2 regions of the Sporosarcina sp. CAU 1771 genome follow, and region 1 is predicted to be linked to the other one. Evidence: predicted binding sites of a transcription regulator. Region 1 holds the regulator's gene; the other holds the start of a gene.
What was found. Region 1 encodes LexA, which represses DNA repair genes until DNA is damaged. Its sites were predicted from a motif close to CGAACATATGTTCG; they were not measured.
Positions count from the first base shown of each region.

Region 2: the regulator LexA is predicted to act here: its motif matches at 5,319-5,332, upstream of recA (recombinase RecA).

Region 1 is NZ_JBTLRN010000029.1:28,698-36,528, reverse strand. Features, by position in the region: gene ACXYMX_RS15015 (trimeric intracellular cation channel family protein) at 35-643, opposite strand; gene ACXYMX_RS15010 (methionine gamma-lyase family protein) at 783-2,039, shown strand; gene lexA (transcriptional repressor LexA) at 2,094-2,732, opposite strand; gene yneA (cell division suppressor protein YneA) at 2,938-3,252, shown strand; gene ACXYMX_RS14995 (YneB family resolvase-like protein) at 3,255-3,911, shown strand; gene ACXYMX_RS14990 (DUF896 domain-containing protein) at 3,975-4,208, shown strand; gene tkt (transketolase) at 4,301-6,307, shown strand; gene sirA (sporulation inhibitor of replication protein SirA) at 6,477-6,929, shown strand; gene ACXYMX_RS14975 (YneF family protein) at 7,129-7,389, shown strand; gene ACXYMX_RS14970 (alpha/beta hydrolase) at 7,487-7,831, opposite strand, start outside.
Region 2 is NZ_JBTLRN010000001.1:509,308-517,138, forward strand. Features, by position in the region: gene yfmH (EF-P 5-aminopentanol modification-associated protein YfmH) at 1-805, shown strand, start outside; gene ymfI (elongation factor P 5-aminopentanone reductase) at 802-1,536, shown strand; gene ACXYMX_RS02550 (DUF3388 domain-containing protein) at 1,652-2,452, shown strand; gene ACXYMX_RS02555 (RodZ domain-containing protein) at 2,469-3,344, shown strand; gene pgsA (CDP-diacylglycerol--glycerol-3-phosphate 3-phosphatidyltransferase) at 3,394-3,972, shown strand; gene ACXYMX_RS02565 (competence/damage-inducible protein A) at 3,987-5,240, shown strand; gene recA (recombinase RecA) at 5,538-6,599, shown strand; gene rny (ribonuclease Y) at 6,891-7,831, shown strand, end outside.

The sequences.
Region 1 (7,831 bases):
TTTTTCAGTGGCCTCTTTTCAAATCCCTGCTCTTTCATGTATTTGTCGTGATTTTCCCGACCGGAAGTTGCCATTTGAAAATTAGCGAAAGAATTCGAAGCCCCGCAGTAATAACTAACAGGATATAAAGCGAAAAATCACTTGAGAACACGCCGACTCCGATTAAAAGCCCAGCTAATGCTGCCCATACCGCATAAATTTCCCTCTTGAAAACGAGTGGTTTTCTTCCAGCAAGCAAATCTCTAAGAATACCTCCACCTGAACCAGTAAGTACAGCTGCTACAATAACAGCACTAACGGGTAAGCCAAGGTTTACGGCGAATAAGGCGCCTTGAATTGCAAATGCAGCAAGACCCACCGCATCAAAATAGTTTCCCCATCGTTCCCAATGATTGAGTAATTTATTTGCAAATAAAAAAATGATTGTAATCGATATAAGTGCACCTTGAAATAAGGAGCCTTGGTCCCAAAGTACGGACGTTGGAACCCCGATTAAGAGATTCCGTAAAGCGCCACCACCAAATGCGGTGACAATACCTAAAATATATACACCAAAAAGATCATACTTTATTTCCATTGCGACAATTGCTCCAGAAACTGCAAATGCAATTGTCCCAATCCAGTTAAATACATCCCAAGCCAACTCGATTGCCTCCGTTTCTCCACTAGTTACTTTATCAGATATAAATATATTTTCAACAATCACTATTCAGAAACATTGACCACCGGGAGCAAACTGGTAAGATAATAAATGGAATATGTAAAAAGAAAGAGGAATTTAAATGTTTAATGAGGCATTAATGAATAAAGTAGAAGAAATTGAGACGAAGCTTGCGCCGTATTTTAAAGACGTAGAAAAAATTGCGTTTACGAACCAAGCGAAAGTACTCGCTGCGTTCCGAAAGAATCGAGTGAGTGATTTTCATTTGAATGGTTCGACGGGCTATGGCTACGATGATGAGGGGCGGGATACATTGGAGCAAGTCTATGCAGATGTGTTTGGAAGTGCGTCTTGCTTAGTTCGCAACCAAATTATCTCAGGTACACATGCAATTTCAATTAGCTTATTTGGTGTTCTTCGTCCTGGCGATGAGTTACTTTATATTACGGGTAAACCTTATGATACTTTGGATTCCATCGTTACAGGAAATGGCAAAGACACGGGATCTCTTCATGACTACGGGATTACTTACAAACATATTGATTTGAATGAAGATGGTTCGGTAAACTTTGATGAAGTGATTAAAAATATTCATAGCAAAACGAAGGTAATCGGCATTCAGCGGTCGAAAGGTTATTCTAATCGTCCTTCGTTTAGGATAGATGAAATTGGTGAAATGGTACGAAGAGTGAAAGAAGTCAATCCTAATCTGATTGTGTTTGTTGACAATTGTTACGGTGAATTTGTTGAAGAGAATGAACCAACTGAGGTAGGCGCAGATTTAATGGCGGGATCTCTCATTAAGAATCCTGGTGGTGGATTAGTTCGAACAGGAGGCTACATTGCAGGTCGTGCAGATCTCGTCGAGCAATGTGCGTACCGTATGACTTCACCGGGCTTAGGTGCTGAAGCAGGGGCATCTCTCGACACATTACTTGAAATGTACCAAGGGTTCTTTTTAGCTCCCCATGTCGTAAGTCAAGCGGTTAAAGGGGCGCTCTTTACGGCGGCACTTTTGGATGATTATGGGTTGGATACGACTCCCCATTATTCGGAGAAACGCACAGACTTAATCCAGTCAGTCAATTTCCGAAATGCTGAGCAAATGATAGCCTTTTGCCAGACAATCCAAGAAAACTCTCCTATCAACGCACATTTTGCACCAGAACCTTCTTATATGCCAGGGTATACAGATGATGTGATAATGGCAGCTGGTACATTCATTCAAGGATCGAGCATTGAGTTGACGGCAGATGGTCCAATACGACCTCCATACACCGCTTATGTACAGGGCGGGCTAACGTATGAACATGTAAAGTTAGCGGTTCTTTCATCTTTAGGAAAGCTTGTTGAAAAACAATTAATCGATAGTAAATAAAAAAAATGGAACTGTTCCCAATGAGTTTGTTGGGGAACAGTTCCTTTTGTATTCTTAATGAATATGCCGATACACGCCGACAACTTTTCCAAGAATAGATACATTGTCTACAATAATTGGTTCCATTGAAGAGTTTTCAGGCTGAAGACGGAAATAATCTTTCTCCTTGAAGAAGCGTTTTACTGTTGCTTCATCATCCTCTGTCATAGCGACAACAATTTCTCCGTTTTGTGCAGTTTGCTGTTGTTTAACAACAACGTGGTCTCCGTTGAGGATTCCAGCTTCAATCATACTGTTTCCTACGATTTCAAGCATGAATAACTGATCTTCGGCCATACCAAAACTTTCAGGTAGTGGGAAGTATTCTTCAATATTTTCAATTGCTGTGATTGGCAGTCCAGCTGTTACTTTCCCAATAAGAGGAACATTGAGAACACCTGGTTTAAAAATATCCATTCCTTCGGGATCTAAAATTTCGATAGCTCTTGGTTTAGTAGGGTCTCTTCTTATGTAACCTTTGCTTTCCAAACGGGCTAGATGACCGTGGACTGTTGAACTTGAAGCTAGTCCTACAGCAGTACCAATTTCTCTAACAGAAGGCGGGTAACCTTTTTGCTTCACCTCGGATTTAATGAAGTCCATGATGTCTTCTTGTCTCTTAGATATTTTCTTAGTTTCCTTCAATCTAGTCATTTTATCACTCACCTCTCAAGAAATAGTTTAGCAATGTACCTACGTGAAAAATCTCTTTTCCGCATGATAACTTTATTTAATTTAAGTGTAACAGGTGTTCTATAAGTTAGCAAACGTTAGTTCTAAAAAGGGTTGACATTCACACGATTATAAATTATATTAAGAACAGACATTCCAGAACAAACATTCGCAAGGAGGAGAAATGATGACTTTCATTAAAAATAATTCTTATATACTTCTAATAATGGTGCTTTGCTTAACTTTTTCTTTTATCGGAACAAATAAATTAAACAAGAAAATTGATTACAATGAGGTTACAGTAATAGAGGGTGATACACTTTTGTATTTAGCGACTAAATATGGTGAAGAGATGGTAACGGAACAATGGATTGCAGAAGTTAAAAAGCTCAACGACTTAAATTCTACGAATATCATTGCAGGAAACGAATTGAAGGTACCTGTATTCAATTCAATTGATAAAAATGAAATTGCAATTCATCTTGAAGGAGACGACGAGTGAAGATGTCACGTAAAAAATGTGTGATTTATTGTAGAGTGAGTACAAACAAACAAGAACAAGAAATGTCTTTATCCCGCCAAGAGGAAGAGTTGAAACGCTTAGCTGTAGAACTTGAATTGGATCTTTCGGCAACATTCACCGATCAGCATAGTGGATTCGATATTGAACGAGATGGTCTGCTTGATTTACTGGAATATGTGCGGGATGAGGAAATCGATGCGGTTCTTATTCAAGATGAAACGAGGTTAGGGCGTGGGAATGCACGAATGGCAGTTTTGCATTTATTAGCTAAAACTGAAACTGCAATTTACACGTACAATGATAGCGGTCCAATTGCATTGAATGAAATGGATACAATGCTCCTTGAAATCCTTTCGATTGTTGAGGAATATCAACGTAAGTTACATAATGCAAAAATACGTCGTGGGATGAAAAGGGCTGTAAGAGATGGGTACCGACCTGAGCGCAATTTAAAAAATAGAGGCAATGCGGAAGGTCGAGAGCGGATAGAAATCCCTGTGAGTGAGATTGTATCTTTGCGCGATAAAGGTTTGACGTACGAAGAAATAACGGGAGTTCTAAAGGGGCTAGGGCATACTATTAGTAAGGCAACGGTCCATCGTCGATATAAAGAATACGAACTCGAGCAGGAAGGCTGATTGGTTGCACTTTCCTGTTTTTTTGTATACCTTTTTATATGAAACGAAAATGGAGGAATTCACATGTTATCTAAAGAAAAAATAAATCGCATAAATGTATTAGCTAACAAATCAAAAACGACAGGTCTATCTATGGAAGAAGCAAAAGAGCAGACTTCTCTTCGCAAAGAGTACTTGGAAACCTTTCGTTCATCGATGCGCGATACAATTGAACACGTCAAAGTCGTCGATCCTGAGGGAAATGACGTAACACCTGAAAAAGTCAAGCGTGCAAAAGACGGAAAATACTTACAATAGTCAATGGTTTGGCCCGAAGTATTGTATTTGAAGCGCTACTTGTCTAAACTAGTAGATGTAGTAAAGATATAATTGGGAAGGGATGTACTCAAATGACCGTACAAATTGATCAACTTGCAATTAATACCATCCGTACACTTTCAATTGATGCAATTGAAAAAGCAAATTCCGGACATCCGGGATTGCCAATGGGTGCTGCTCCAATGGCTTATACGCTTTGGACAAAACATATGCACCACAATCCTTCAAATCCACAATGGTTTAACCGAGACCGCTTTGTACTTTCGGCTGGACATGGTTCAATGCTTCTTTATAGCTTACTTCACCTTGGTGGCTACGGGCTTCCAATGGCTGAAATTAAAAACTTTAGACAGTGGGGTTCTTCAACGCCAGGACATCCTGAATACGGCGATACGGTAGGTGTAGAGGCGACTACTGGACCACTTGGTCAAGGAATTGGAATGGCAGTCGGTATGGCTATGGCAGAAAAGCATTTGGCTGCAACTTACAACAAACCTGAATTTGATGTTGTTGACCATTATACATATGCTCTTTGTGGAGATGGGGACTTAATGGAAGGTGTTGCTGCTGAGGCAATATCACTTGCAGGTCATTTACAACTCGATAAACTAATTGTGTTATACGATAGCAATGACATTTCACTTGATGGTGATTTAGATATGTCGTTCACAGAAAATATTCGTAAGCGTTTTGAATCATACGGTTGGAACTATATCCGTGTTGAAGACGGCAATGAAATCGGTGATGTTTCAAATGCAATTGAACAAGCAAAATCAAATACGGGTGGACCGACACTCATTGAAGTAAAAACAGTCATCGGGTATGGCTCACCGAATCGGGGCGGGAAATCAGACGCTCACGGTATGCCACTTGGTGAAGATGAAATGAAATTAACGAAAGAATATTACAAATGGACTTTTGAAGAAGATTTCCATGTTCCTGAAGGTGTTTATGAAACATTCCAAGAAGCTGCTGATGTACTTGGTGTGCAAAAAGAACAACAATGGAACGAGCTTTTCGCAAAATACGAGGAATCTCATGCAACTCTTGCAGCTCAGTTAAAAGATGCGATTGAACGTAAAGTCCCTGAAAATCTGGAACAATTACTCCCAACTTACGAAGCGGGTACTTCACATGCAACGCGTTCAGCTTCAGGCGACGCAATCAATGCAATTGCTAAAGTAGTTCCTTCGTTCTTTGGAGGTAGTGCAGACCTTGCGGGATCAAATAAGACAACGATTAAAGGTTCAGGCGATTTCTTGCCTACGGATTACTCGGGGCGTAATATTTGGTTCGGTGTTCGTGAATTTGCTATGGGTACAGCATTAAATGGAATGGCTCTTCACGGTGGATTGCACGTATTTGGTGGAACGTTCTTCGTCTTTAGTGACTATGTACGTCCAGCTATTCGTTTGTCTTCAATCATGGGGGTTCCGGTCACTTACGTCTTCACGCATGACAGTGTTGCAGTAGGGGAAGACGGCCCAACTCATGAGCCTGTTGAGCACTTAGCTGCACTACGAGCAATGCCAGGTCTATCAATCATTCGTCCAGCAGATGCGAACGAAACAGCTGCTGCATGGAATATTGCAGTGTCATCAAAAAATAGACCAACTGCGCTCATTTTATCTCGCCAGAATTTGTCTGTTCTTCCTAAATCGGGGGAGCTAGCAATGGAGGGCGTAAAAAAAGGTGCATACGTTATTTCTCCTGCCAAGAAAGAAAAGGCAGATGCAATTTTAATTGCTACAGGATCAGAAGTGAATTTGGCGGTTGCTTCACAAGAAAAATTAGCAGCTGAAGGAATCGATGTGTCTGTTGTTTCAATGCCTTCATGGGATCTATTTGAAATGCAAGACGCAGAATATAAGCAAAGTGTTTTACCGAAAGATGTGAAAAAACGTCTAGGTATTGAAATGGGCGCCTCTCTTGGATGGCATAAGTATATTGGAGATGAAGGTGATCTCATTACCATCGATACGTTCGGAGCAAGTGCACCTGGAGATACCGTAATTGCAAAATACGGATTTACTGAAGAAAATGTACTCACAAAAGTAAAAGCATTACTAGATAATTAATTTAAAAGCTGTACGATCAATCGAATTTAGATTGATCGTACAGCTTTTTTCGATTTTTTTGACTATATTTTCAGTAATTGTCCCAATGTGACAATAATAGTGACGTTCTACTCCGCAATGTGACAGACTTTTCAGTTCAATACATGTACGATTTCATTAGGAGGTGGCGATGATGCGATCATATGGCATTTATAAAGTGAAGAAAATGTACCAACCGTTTTTTATTGGGCGAGAGCAATTATTTTATGAATTATTAACGGAGAATTTGGAGCAAAGCGAACACTTAAAAGAAGTTCACTACTTATGTGATCTTATCGAGAGGAAAACAATTAGTAAAGCGATTGTCGATACTTTAGGTAAGGGATTTTCAACATATATTAATGACGAAGGAACGTACGTTTTAACACATCCAGTAAAGGGAACCATTTCAATATCGCTTTCAAATTACTTGATGCATGTTTATTGTGATGGATCGCGTATGTTAGATTTGGATTTATTCGTTGCTTTATCTGAGTCTGGGAATCGTTTTTTTGCAGTAATGGATGGCCAAGGCGAGTGGGGATGGTTAAAGCCTCTAAAATATTCACGAAGATTAGGTAGGGAAGAGGTAGCATTTCGTTGAAGATTCGAACAGAATTATAAGTGAGCTCCATTTTAGATTGTTAAAAATGGAGCTTTTTTGATTCCAATTCCTGTTTTTTTGCAGTAATCTAGTTTATAAGGAATATTTACATAAGTCTCATTGCCTTTCACTGCGTATATGATGTATAATTCTACGGGGTAGAGTAAAACGAATTACGAAAGTGAAGGAGGTATAGCGGATGAGCTTACCATTAGGAATTAGTTTAATTGTCGTCGCGCTATTGGGCGGTGTGGCTCTTGGATTTTTCATTGCACGTCAATATATGATGAAATATTTAAAAGATAATCCACCAATTAATGAAGATATGTTACGTATGATGATGATGCAAATGGGTCAGAAACCGTCACAAAAGAAAATTAATCAGATGATGACTCAAATGAATAGAGCAAGTGATGATCAAGGTAAAAAGCCTAAAAAGGCAAAGAAAACTAAGAAGTAATTTCAGTCACTTTTCCCATTAGAAATAATTGGGGGAAGTGATTTTTTAATACATCCAAAAAACACCTGCAGGTACTTTTAGCAGGTGTTTCATGAATTCAGTTTAAATTGAATGTGTCCAGAAATTCTTTCACGGTTTTTGTATATTCTCTCGGGTTGTCATTATAGGATTTGGCATGACCGCCCTTAGGAAAAAGCTTTAACATTTTGTCTCCTTGTTTCGCCTCGAATAATTCTTCGGTCATATAAGGGAGAATAAAGTCATCTTCCAAGCTATGAATAAACAACATCGGCTTTTTTATATTCCCTACAACTTCTCTTGGTGAGACATGTTTAAGTGAATAGCCATCTCGCATTCTCATAAACAAATTCCCAATACGAATGACCATTGCATTTCGAAGGGGTGTATCTTTTCTTAAAATATGAAGAACTTGCTCTGATGA
Region 2 (7,831 bases), on a different contig from region 1:
ACATCCTGTAAAAATTGATATTGCTGGGACAGTTGAGTCCATCCAAGAAATCACTGCAGAACATCTATATGAATGCTATGAAACGTTTTACCATCCTTCAAATATGGTGCTATTTGTTGTTGGAGCAGTTAATCCAGAAGAAATGATGGAATTCATCAAGAAGAATCAAGATGAAAAGTCATTTAATGAACCTGCTGAAATTATCCGGCACTTTCCAAGTGAACCAACGGATGCAGCATTTAAAGAACGTTCTTTAACAATGGACGTTTCAAAACCAAAAGTCAGCATCGGCATGAAATGTGTGAAGACAGATGTCGAGGGTGAAGAAATGCTAATGCAGGAACTTGCAGCGGGTCTTGTCCTTGATGTCTTGTTCGGTAGGTCGTCGGAGTTTTATACGAAGGCCTATGCAGACGGCTTGATTGATGAATCCTTTTCATATGATTTTACACTGGAAAATGGTTTTGGTTTTGCAATTATCGTATCTGATACAGATAAGCCAAAAGAATTTGAAAAGGCAGTTCGTGAAACGATACGTGAGAATGTTCTTTCTTGGACAATCACCGATGCAGATTTAGACCGCATGCTTAAAAAGAAAATCGGTCAATTTATGCGTTCATTAAATTCACCGGAATTCATTGCGAATCAATTTATTCGTTATACGTTTAATAACATGAATTTATTTGACGTAGTCCCAGTACTTGAAAAGATGACGCTTGAAGATTTGAAAGAAGCATTTCACACATTTAGTGATGAAAAAGGACATACATTATTTACAGTTGTCCCCGCAGAAAAAACAGAATGACGGATCGCGGTTACTGTGTCGTTCTCGGGTCGTCAGGTGAAATTGGAAACGGAATCTGTCGGTCACTTGCGGAGGATGGATGGCCGCTTTATCTACATTATAATGAAAATGCTAGCTCGGCGTTGCACTTGCAAGAAGAATTACAGGCAGCTTATCCTCAGTTAGATTTTCAGCTCGTTCAGGCCGATTTTAGCACTGAGGATGGGGCTGAAATCCTTGCTCGACAAACGAAACAGGTGCGCGCAGTTGTTGTTGCGAATGGACAATCGATGTCTAAATTATTGACCGATACTACAGCGAACGATATGAATGCTCTTTGGAATGTTCATATGCAAAATCCGGCACTCTATATCGGTCACATTTCGTCGCAACTTCGGAAGCTTACAACATCTTATGTGGTCTATATAGGTTCGATATGGGGTAACACAGGTGCGGCGGGGGAAGTCATGTATTCCGCCGTCAAAGGTGCACAGCATGCGTTTGTAAAAGCGTATGCAAAAGAGGCTGCATATTCAGGAACAAGAGTGAATGGAATTGCCCCTGGATGGATTGATACGCGTATGAATAGCGAAGTACCAGAAGATGAACGCCAATTGGTCATGAATGAAATCCCTTTAATGTCTTTAGGAACCCCATCTGACGTGGGAAACATTGTGAAATTCCTTTTAAGTGGGAACGCGGACTATATAACGGGTGAAATCCTGAAGGTAAATGGTGGCTGGTATATTTAAAATGGGCTTGAATGTCTAATGAAATATGAATCATTTACCTCTATTCCTTTTCTTAATGCCTTATATCCGTTATTATAAATAGTAAGTTATCTTTACTGGAAGGGGTATGTGTCGAATGGGTGAATGGTACTGTGAGTATGAAGTCCAAGTAAACCGTCCCGGTCTTCTCGGAGATATTGCATCGCTATTGGGTATGTTGCGCGTGAATATTGTTACAATTAACGGAGTTGCAAATGGACATCGAGGTATGTTGTTAACCGCCGAAGACGATGACCAAATAGCTCGTTTTGAATTGATTGCATCGACAATGGAAACGATTGAAATTAAGAAAATTCGAACGCCTAAACTGATGGATATATTAGCTGTCAGACATGGACGCTATATCCAACGTGATTCAGACGAAAAGAATACATTTCGATTTCTACGTAGTGAACTCGGTATACTTGTTGATTTTATGGCAGAGTTGTTTAAACAAGATGGCCATAAGCTAATTGGAATTAGAGGAATGCCCCGTGTCGGAAAAACAGAGTCTGTTGTAGCGGCAAGCGTTTGTGCAAATAAAAAGTGGATTTTTCTTTCGTCTACTATGATTAAACAAACGGTTCGGAATACGCTCGCAGGAGATGAGTTTTCGGAGAATAATATTTTTATTCTAGACGGAATTGTTTCACGTAGAGCTGAAGATGAACGCCATTTGCAATTAGTACGTGAAATGATGCGACTTCCATCGATTAAAGTAGTCGAGCATCCTGATATTTTTGTACAGCATTCTGAATACGACATTAAAGATTTTGATTATATAATTGAATTGCGAACAACCCCGGATCAAGAAATTACATACGAGGTTTTGGAGAAGAATCACATGATGTCCGATCGCGGTGGATCTATGGGCGGATTCGATATATTTAACTTTTGATAGGCAGGTGTTTTAGGTGTCCGGACTGGGTGACCGCCTTAAAGAGGCGAGAGTAGCTAAAGGTTACACGTTGGAAGATTTACAGTCAATAACGAAAATACAAAAAAGGTATCTTTCAGGTATTGAGAACGAAGATTATAGCATGATGCCCGGTTCCTTTTATGTACGTGCGTTTATTAAACAATATTCTGAGGCCGTAGAGCTTGATGCCGAAGAAATGCTTTCATTATATAGGGAAAGTACACCGAAGTCTGAACTGGAAGAAAAAGAGAGTCAACTCGTTCAGCCAATGGTAAATAGAAGAACGATGCCGAGAAGAAATAGTCAATTTGCTCAACTAATGCCGAAAATTACTGTGGCACTGTTCATAATTGTTATTATCTTTGTTGTTTACTTCTTAATTAAACATAATGCATCTACGCAGGCCCCGATTAACGATGTCGGAGAACAACAACCAATCACTGTTCAAGACGGTACCCAACCTGATGGGGAAACTCCAGAAGTATCTACGGATGAGAAGGAACCAGTTGATGAGGAACCGGTAACAGAAGAAGTTCCTGAAAAACTTGAACAACAGCTTTCTCATTTAGAAGTGAATGGTCAAACATCGACGTATACATTGGAAGGTGCAGATCGCTTTACCCTTGAAATTCGTACCACAGGGGATTCTTGGATTGGTGTTTTGGACGGAGCTCAAAAAGAACGAATGACTCCAAATGCACGTGGAATGAAGGCTGGAGAAACAGTAGAACTTGATGTTTCTGATACAGATGAAGTACGAGTACGAGTAGGGTATTCACCTGAAGTTGCAATTTACGTCAATGGTGAATTACTAGAATATGTGTCAGAGCTTACTACACAAACAATCGTCATCAAATATATGAAAGAATAATAGTCATCTCACTAGATGACTATTTTCTTTGAAAGGAAAGGTGTTAACATTGAACTTACCGAATAAAATAACCGTATTTCGTGTACTACTAATTCCCGTCTTCATGTTATTCATGCTTGTTGATTTTGGTTGGGGGACAACTACTTTTTTAGGGACAGAATTAGGAATAGGCCATCTTATTGGAGGACTTATTTTCATATTTGCTTCAGCAACAGATTGGCTTGATGGCTATATTGCCCGAAAATACAATTTAGTGACGAATATGGGCAAGTTTCTTGATCCACTTGCGGACAAGTTACTTGTTTCAGCTGCATTAATTATTTTAGTTGAAATAGAATCAGCACCATCGTGGATCGTTATTGTGATTATAAGCCGTGAATTTGCAGTTACAGGACTTCGATTGATTCTTGCAGGAGGTGGCGAAGTCGTAGCGGCAAATCAGTTAGGAAAACTTAAAACGGTTGCACAAATTATTGCGATTTCATCATTGCTCCTAAACAACATTGTTTTTGAGTCTATGGGGATCCCATTTGGTTTAATAATGCTTTATATCGCACTTATCTTTACAGTTTGGTCTGGTGTGGATTACTTTTATAAAAACAGAAAAATACTTGTTGAATCTATGTAAGGGGATGTCTTTGAATGAAAGCAGAAATTATTGCGGTAGGGTCAGAGCTTTTACTTGGACAAATTATGAATACGAATGCAAAATTTATTTCTTCAAGGCTAGCCGAAGTAGGAATTGATGTTTACTACCATACAGTAGTAGGGGACAATCCTTCGCGTTTGGATGAAGTAATTTCGATAGCTAAAAAACGTGCAGATGTACTTATTTTTACAGGTGGACTTGGACCGACGAAAGACGATCTAACAAAAGAAACAATTGCTAAGCAAATTGGAGCTACGCTCGTGAGTGATGGCGTTGCTCTTGACTATATTGAACAGTACTTTAAACGAACAGGTCGTACCATGTCCGAGAACAATAAGAAGCAAGCGCTCGTTTTCGAAGGTTCTACAGTTTTAGCGAACCGAACAGGAATGGCACCGGGAATGGCTGTTGAACAACAGGACGTTCAATACATCTTATTGCCAGGACCACCTCATGAAATGGAACCGATGTTTACCGATGAGGTTGTACCGTATTTACTTGGTGTCATTGGAAAACAAGAAGTAATTACTTCGAGGGTGTTAAAGTTTTATGGAATCGGTGAAGCAGAACTTGAATTCCGAATTCAGGATTTACTGGAGAAACAAACAAATCCTACAATTGCTCCACTTGCAACCGCTGAGGCTGTGACACTTCGAATAACGGCGAAAGCAAACTCAGAGTCGGAGGCAAATGAACTTATCGATCCAGTTGAAAAAGAACTTCGTTCAATTGTGGGCGGCTTCATTTACGGAACTGATGGGGATACACTGTCATCCAAAGCTGCGGAGTTACTTAAGAAGCATCATTTAACGATCGCTGCTGCTGAAAGTCTAACAGCAGGTCTCTTTATGGGAGAACTTGCAGATGAACCAGGGATTAGTGAAGCATTAGTAGGTGGCGTCGTTGTTTATAATAATGAAATGAAAGAAAAACAACTTGGAGTAAAGCCGGAATTACTTGCCGATTATGGGGTTGTAAGTTCGGAGTGCGCAATCGCGCTCGCGACAGGTGTAATGCAAAAAATGGATTCGAGCATCGGAATAGGTATTACAGGGGCAGCAGGACCAGATCCTCATGACGGGAAACCTGTTGGAACAGTGTGGATAGGTGTGGCAATGCCAAACGAGGAACCAGTAGCTTATAAACTCACACTTTCTGGCTTACGAAATACGAATCGAGTTCGCTCGGCGAAGTTTGCACTTTATTATTTGATTAAGCATTTAAATACGTTCGATGCTCAAAATTAAATTATAGTGCTCTATTCTCAATTAAAATCTATAATTGCCTCTTATTCTCACTTGAAAAGGAGAATTCAAAAAAAGAGTCGAATAAACGTTCGTTTTTTAGTTGAATACTTCTCAATAAAGGAGTATAGTAGAGACAGTAAGAAAAGCGCAAGCGCCCGTTTAGTCTGCGAAGGAAATAGGGGAATCCACAGAAGTCGCTCTTTGACTTTTGGGGAATCCGTCTTTTCCACAGTAGGCTGGACGCTGGAGACTAGACAGTAAGAAAAACAGAACGTTATTTTGAGGGAGGAAATGCATTTGAAGGACCGTAAAGCGGCACTTGACATGGCATTAAAGCAAATTGAGAAGCAATTTGGTAAAGGTTCTATTATGAAATTGGGAGAAAAAACAGGTGTAGCTGTGTCGACAGTATCGAGCGGCTCGTTAGCACTTGATATAGCACTAGGAGTAGGCGGCTATCCACGTGGTCGTGTTGTTGAAATCTATGGTCCTGAAAGTTCGGGTAAAACAACAGTTTCACTTCACGCAATCGCAGCTGCACAGGCAGCCGGCGGAACAGCCGCATTTATAGATGCAGAGCATGCGCTTGACCCTGAGTATGCAAAAAGACTTGGCGTAAATATAGACGAGCTTCTTCTTTCACAACCGGATACAGGTGAACAAGCACTTGAAATCTGTGAAGCGCTCGTTCGAAGTGGAGCAGTCGATATTGTAGTTATTGACTCCGTTGCTGCACTTGTACCAAAGGCAGAAATTGAAGGCGAGATGGGTGCATCCCACGTTGGTCTTCAAGCTCGACTTATGTCCCAAGCGCTTCGTAAATTATCGGGCGCGATTAATAAATCACATACGAATGCGGTTTTCATTAACCAAATCCGTGAAAAAGTTGGCGTTATGTTTGGTAACCCAGAAGTGACTCCTGGTGGACGGGCGTTAAAATTCTATGCATCTGTTCGCATTGATGTACGCCGCGGAGAAGCAATTAAAGATGGTAATGACATTGTTGGAAACAAAACGAGAATTCGTGTTGTCAAAAATAAAGTTGCACCACCATTCAAATTAGCTGAGGTTGACATCATGTACGGATTTGGAATTTCTCAAGAAGGAGAAATTCTAGATTTAGGTACAGAAGCAGAAGTTATCCAACGTAGTGGATCATGGTATTCCTATGAAGGCGAACGTCTTGGACAAGGACGTGAAAATTCCAAACAATTCCTTGCTGACAATCCGAAAATTCGAATGGAAATCGATCAGAAAATTCGTGCATCTTACGGCTTAACTGGTGAAGCGGTTGTTGTGGATGGACATGATGTAGATGATGAAGAAGAACTAAAGCTAATTCTTGAAGAAGAAAAATAAAAAGTATACACCCGATTCTACCTTAATTGAGGTAGAATCGGTTTTTTCATTAAAACGAACGTACATGAATTAAAAATACCATGAAATGTGAGGAGCTATAGTGCGAATTCAAATACCCTTATAGAAAGACAGTACTTGTGAAACCTTGACATAGCATTTTTACATAGATACAATTAAGTTGTATATTTGTACATTCATTATGAATTGATATGAATCGAATTAGGCAGTATGTTGAACGTTAATGTACAAGCCGACTGAAAATGAAAAGAATAGCAGGAGGAGGTGACTTGGATGTTTGAAATTATCATCTCCGCTTTGCTCGGCTTCATCGTCGGTGCTCTTGTTATCTATGTTGTTAATAAAAAAGTGAATGATTCAAAAGTGACGGGTGCCAAACACTCGGCTGAAACGATCGTCGAAGAGGCGAAGCGGGAAGCAGAAGCCATGAAAAGAGAGGCACTGCTAGAAGCGAAAGATGAAACTCACACACTGAGAATTGAAGCGGAATCAGAAATCCGGGAGCGACGAGCTGAACTGCAAAAGCAGGAAAATCGTCATTTGCAACGGGAAGAAAATCTGGATCGCAAAGAAAATTCGCTTAACAAAAGAGAAGCGGGTCTTGAGCGTAAAGAAGAAGCGCTTACCGAAAGACAACAGCAAATTGAACAGATGGAACGCAAAGCGGAAGAACTTGTTGCTGTCCAACAGACAGAACTTGAAAGAATATCTTCACTAACGCGAGAAGAGGGAAAACAACTCATCTTAAGCGAAGTGGAAAAAGAACTAGCTACAGACATTGCTGTAATGACGAAGGAATCCGAATTGCAAGCGAAAGAAGAGTCAGACAAAAAAGCGCGTGAAATACTATCCATCGCACTTCAACGTTTCGCTGCAGACCATGTTGCCGAGACTACCGTATCCGTTGTTAATTTACCGAATGACGAGATGAAGGGTCGAATTATCGGTCGGGAAGGTCGTAACATCCGGACACTTGAAACCCTGACAGGTATTGATTTAATTATTGATGACACGCCAGAAGCGGTAATTCTTTCAGGCTTTGATCCAGTACGTCGTGAAACAGCGCGATTGGCACTTGAGAAGCTTGTACAGGATGGACGAATCCACCCAGCTCGAATTGAAGAAATGGTAGACAAGTCAAGAAGAGAAGTGGACGAGCTAATCCGTGAAACGGGTGAGCAAACAACATTTGATATTGGCATTCATAATCTACA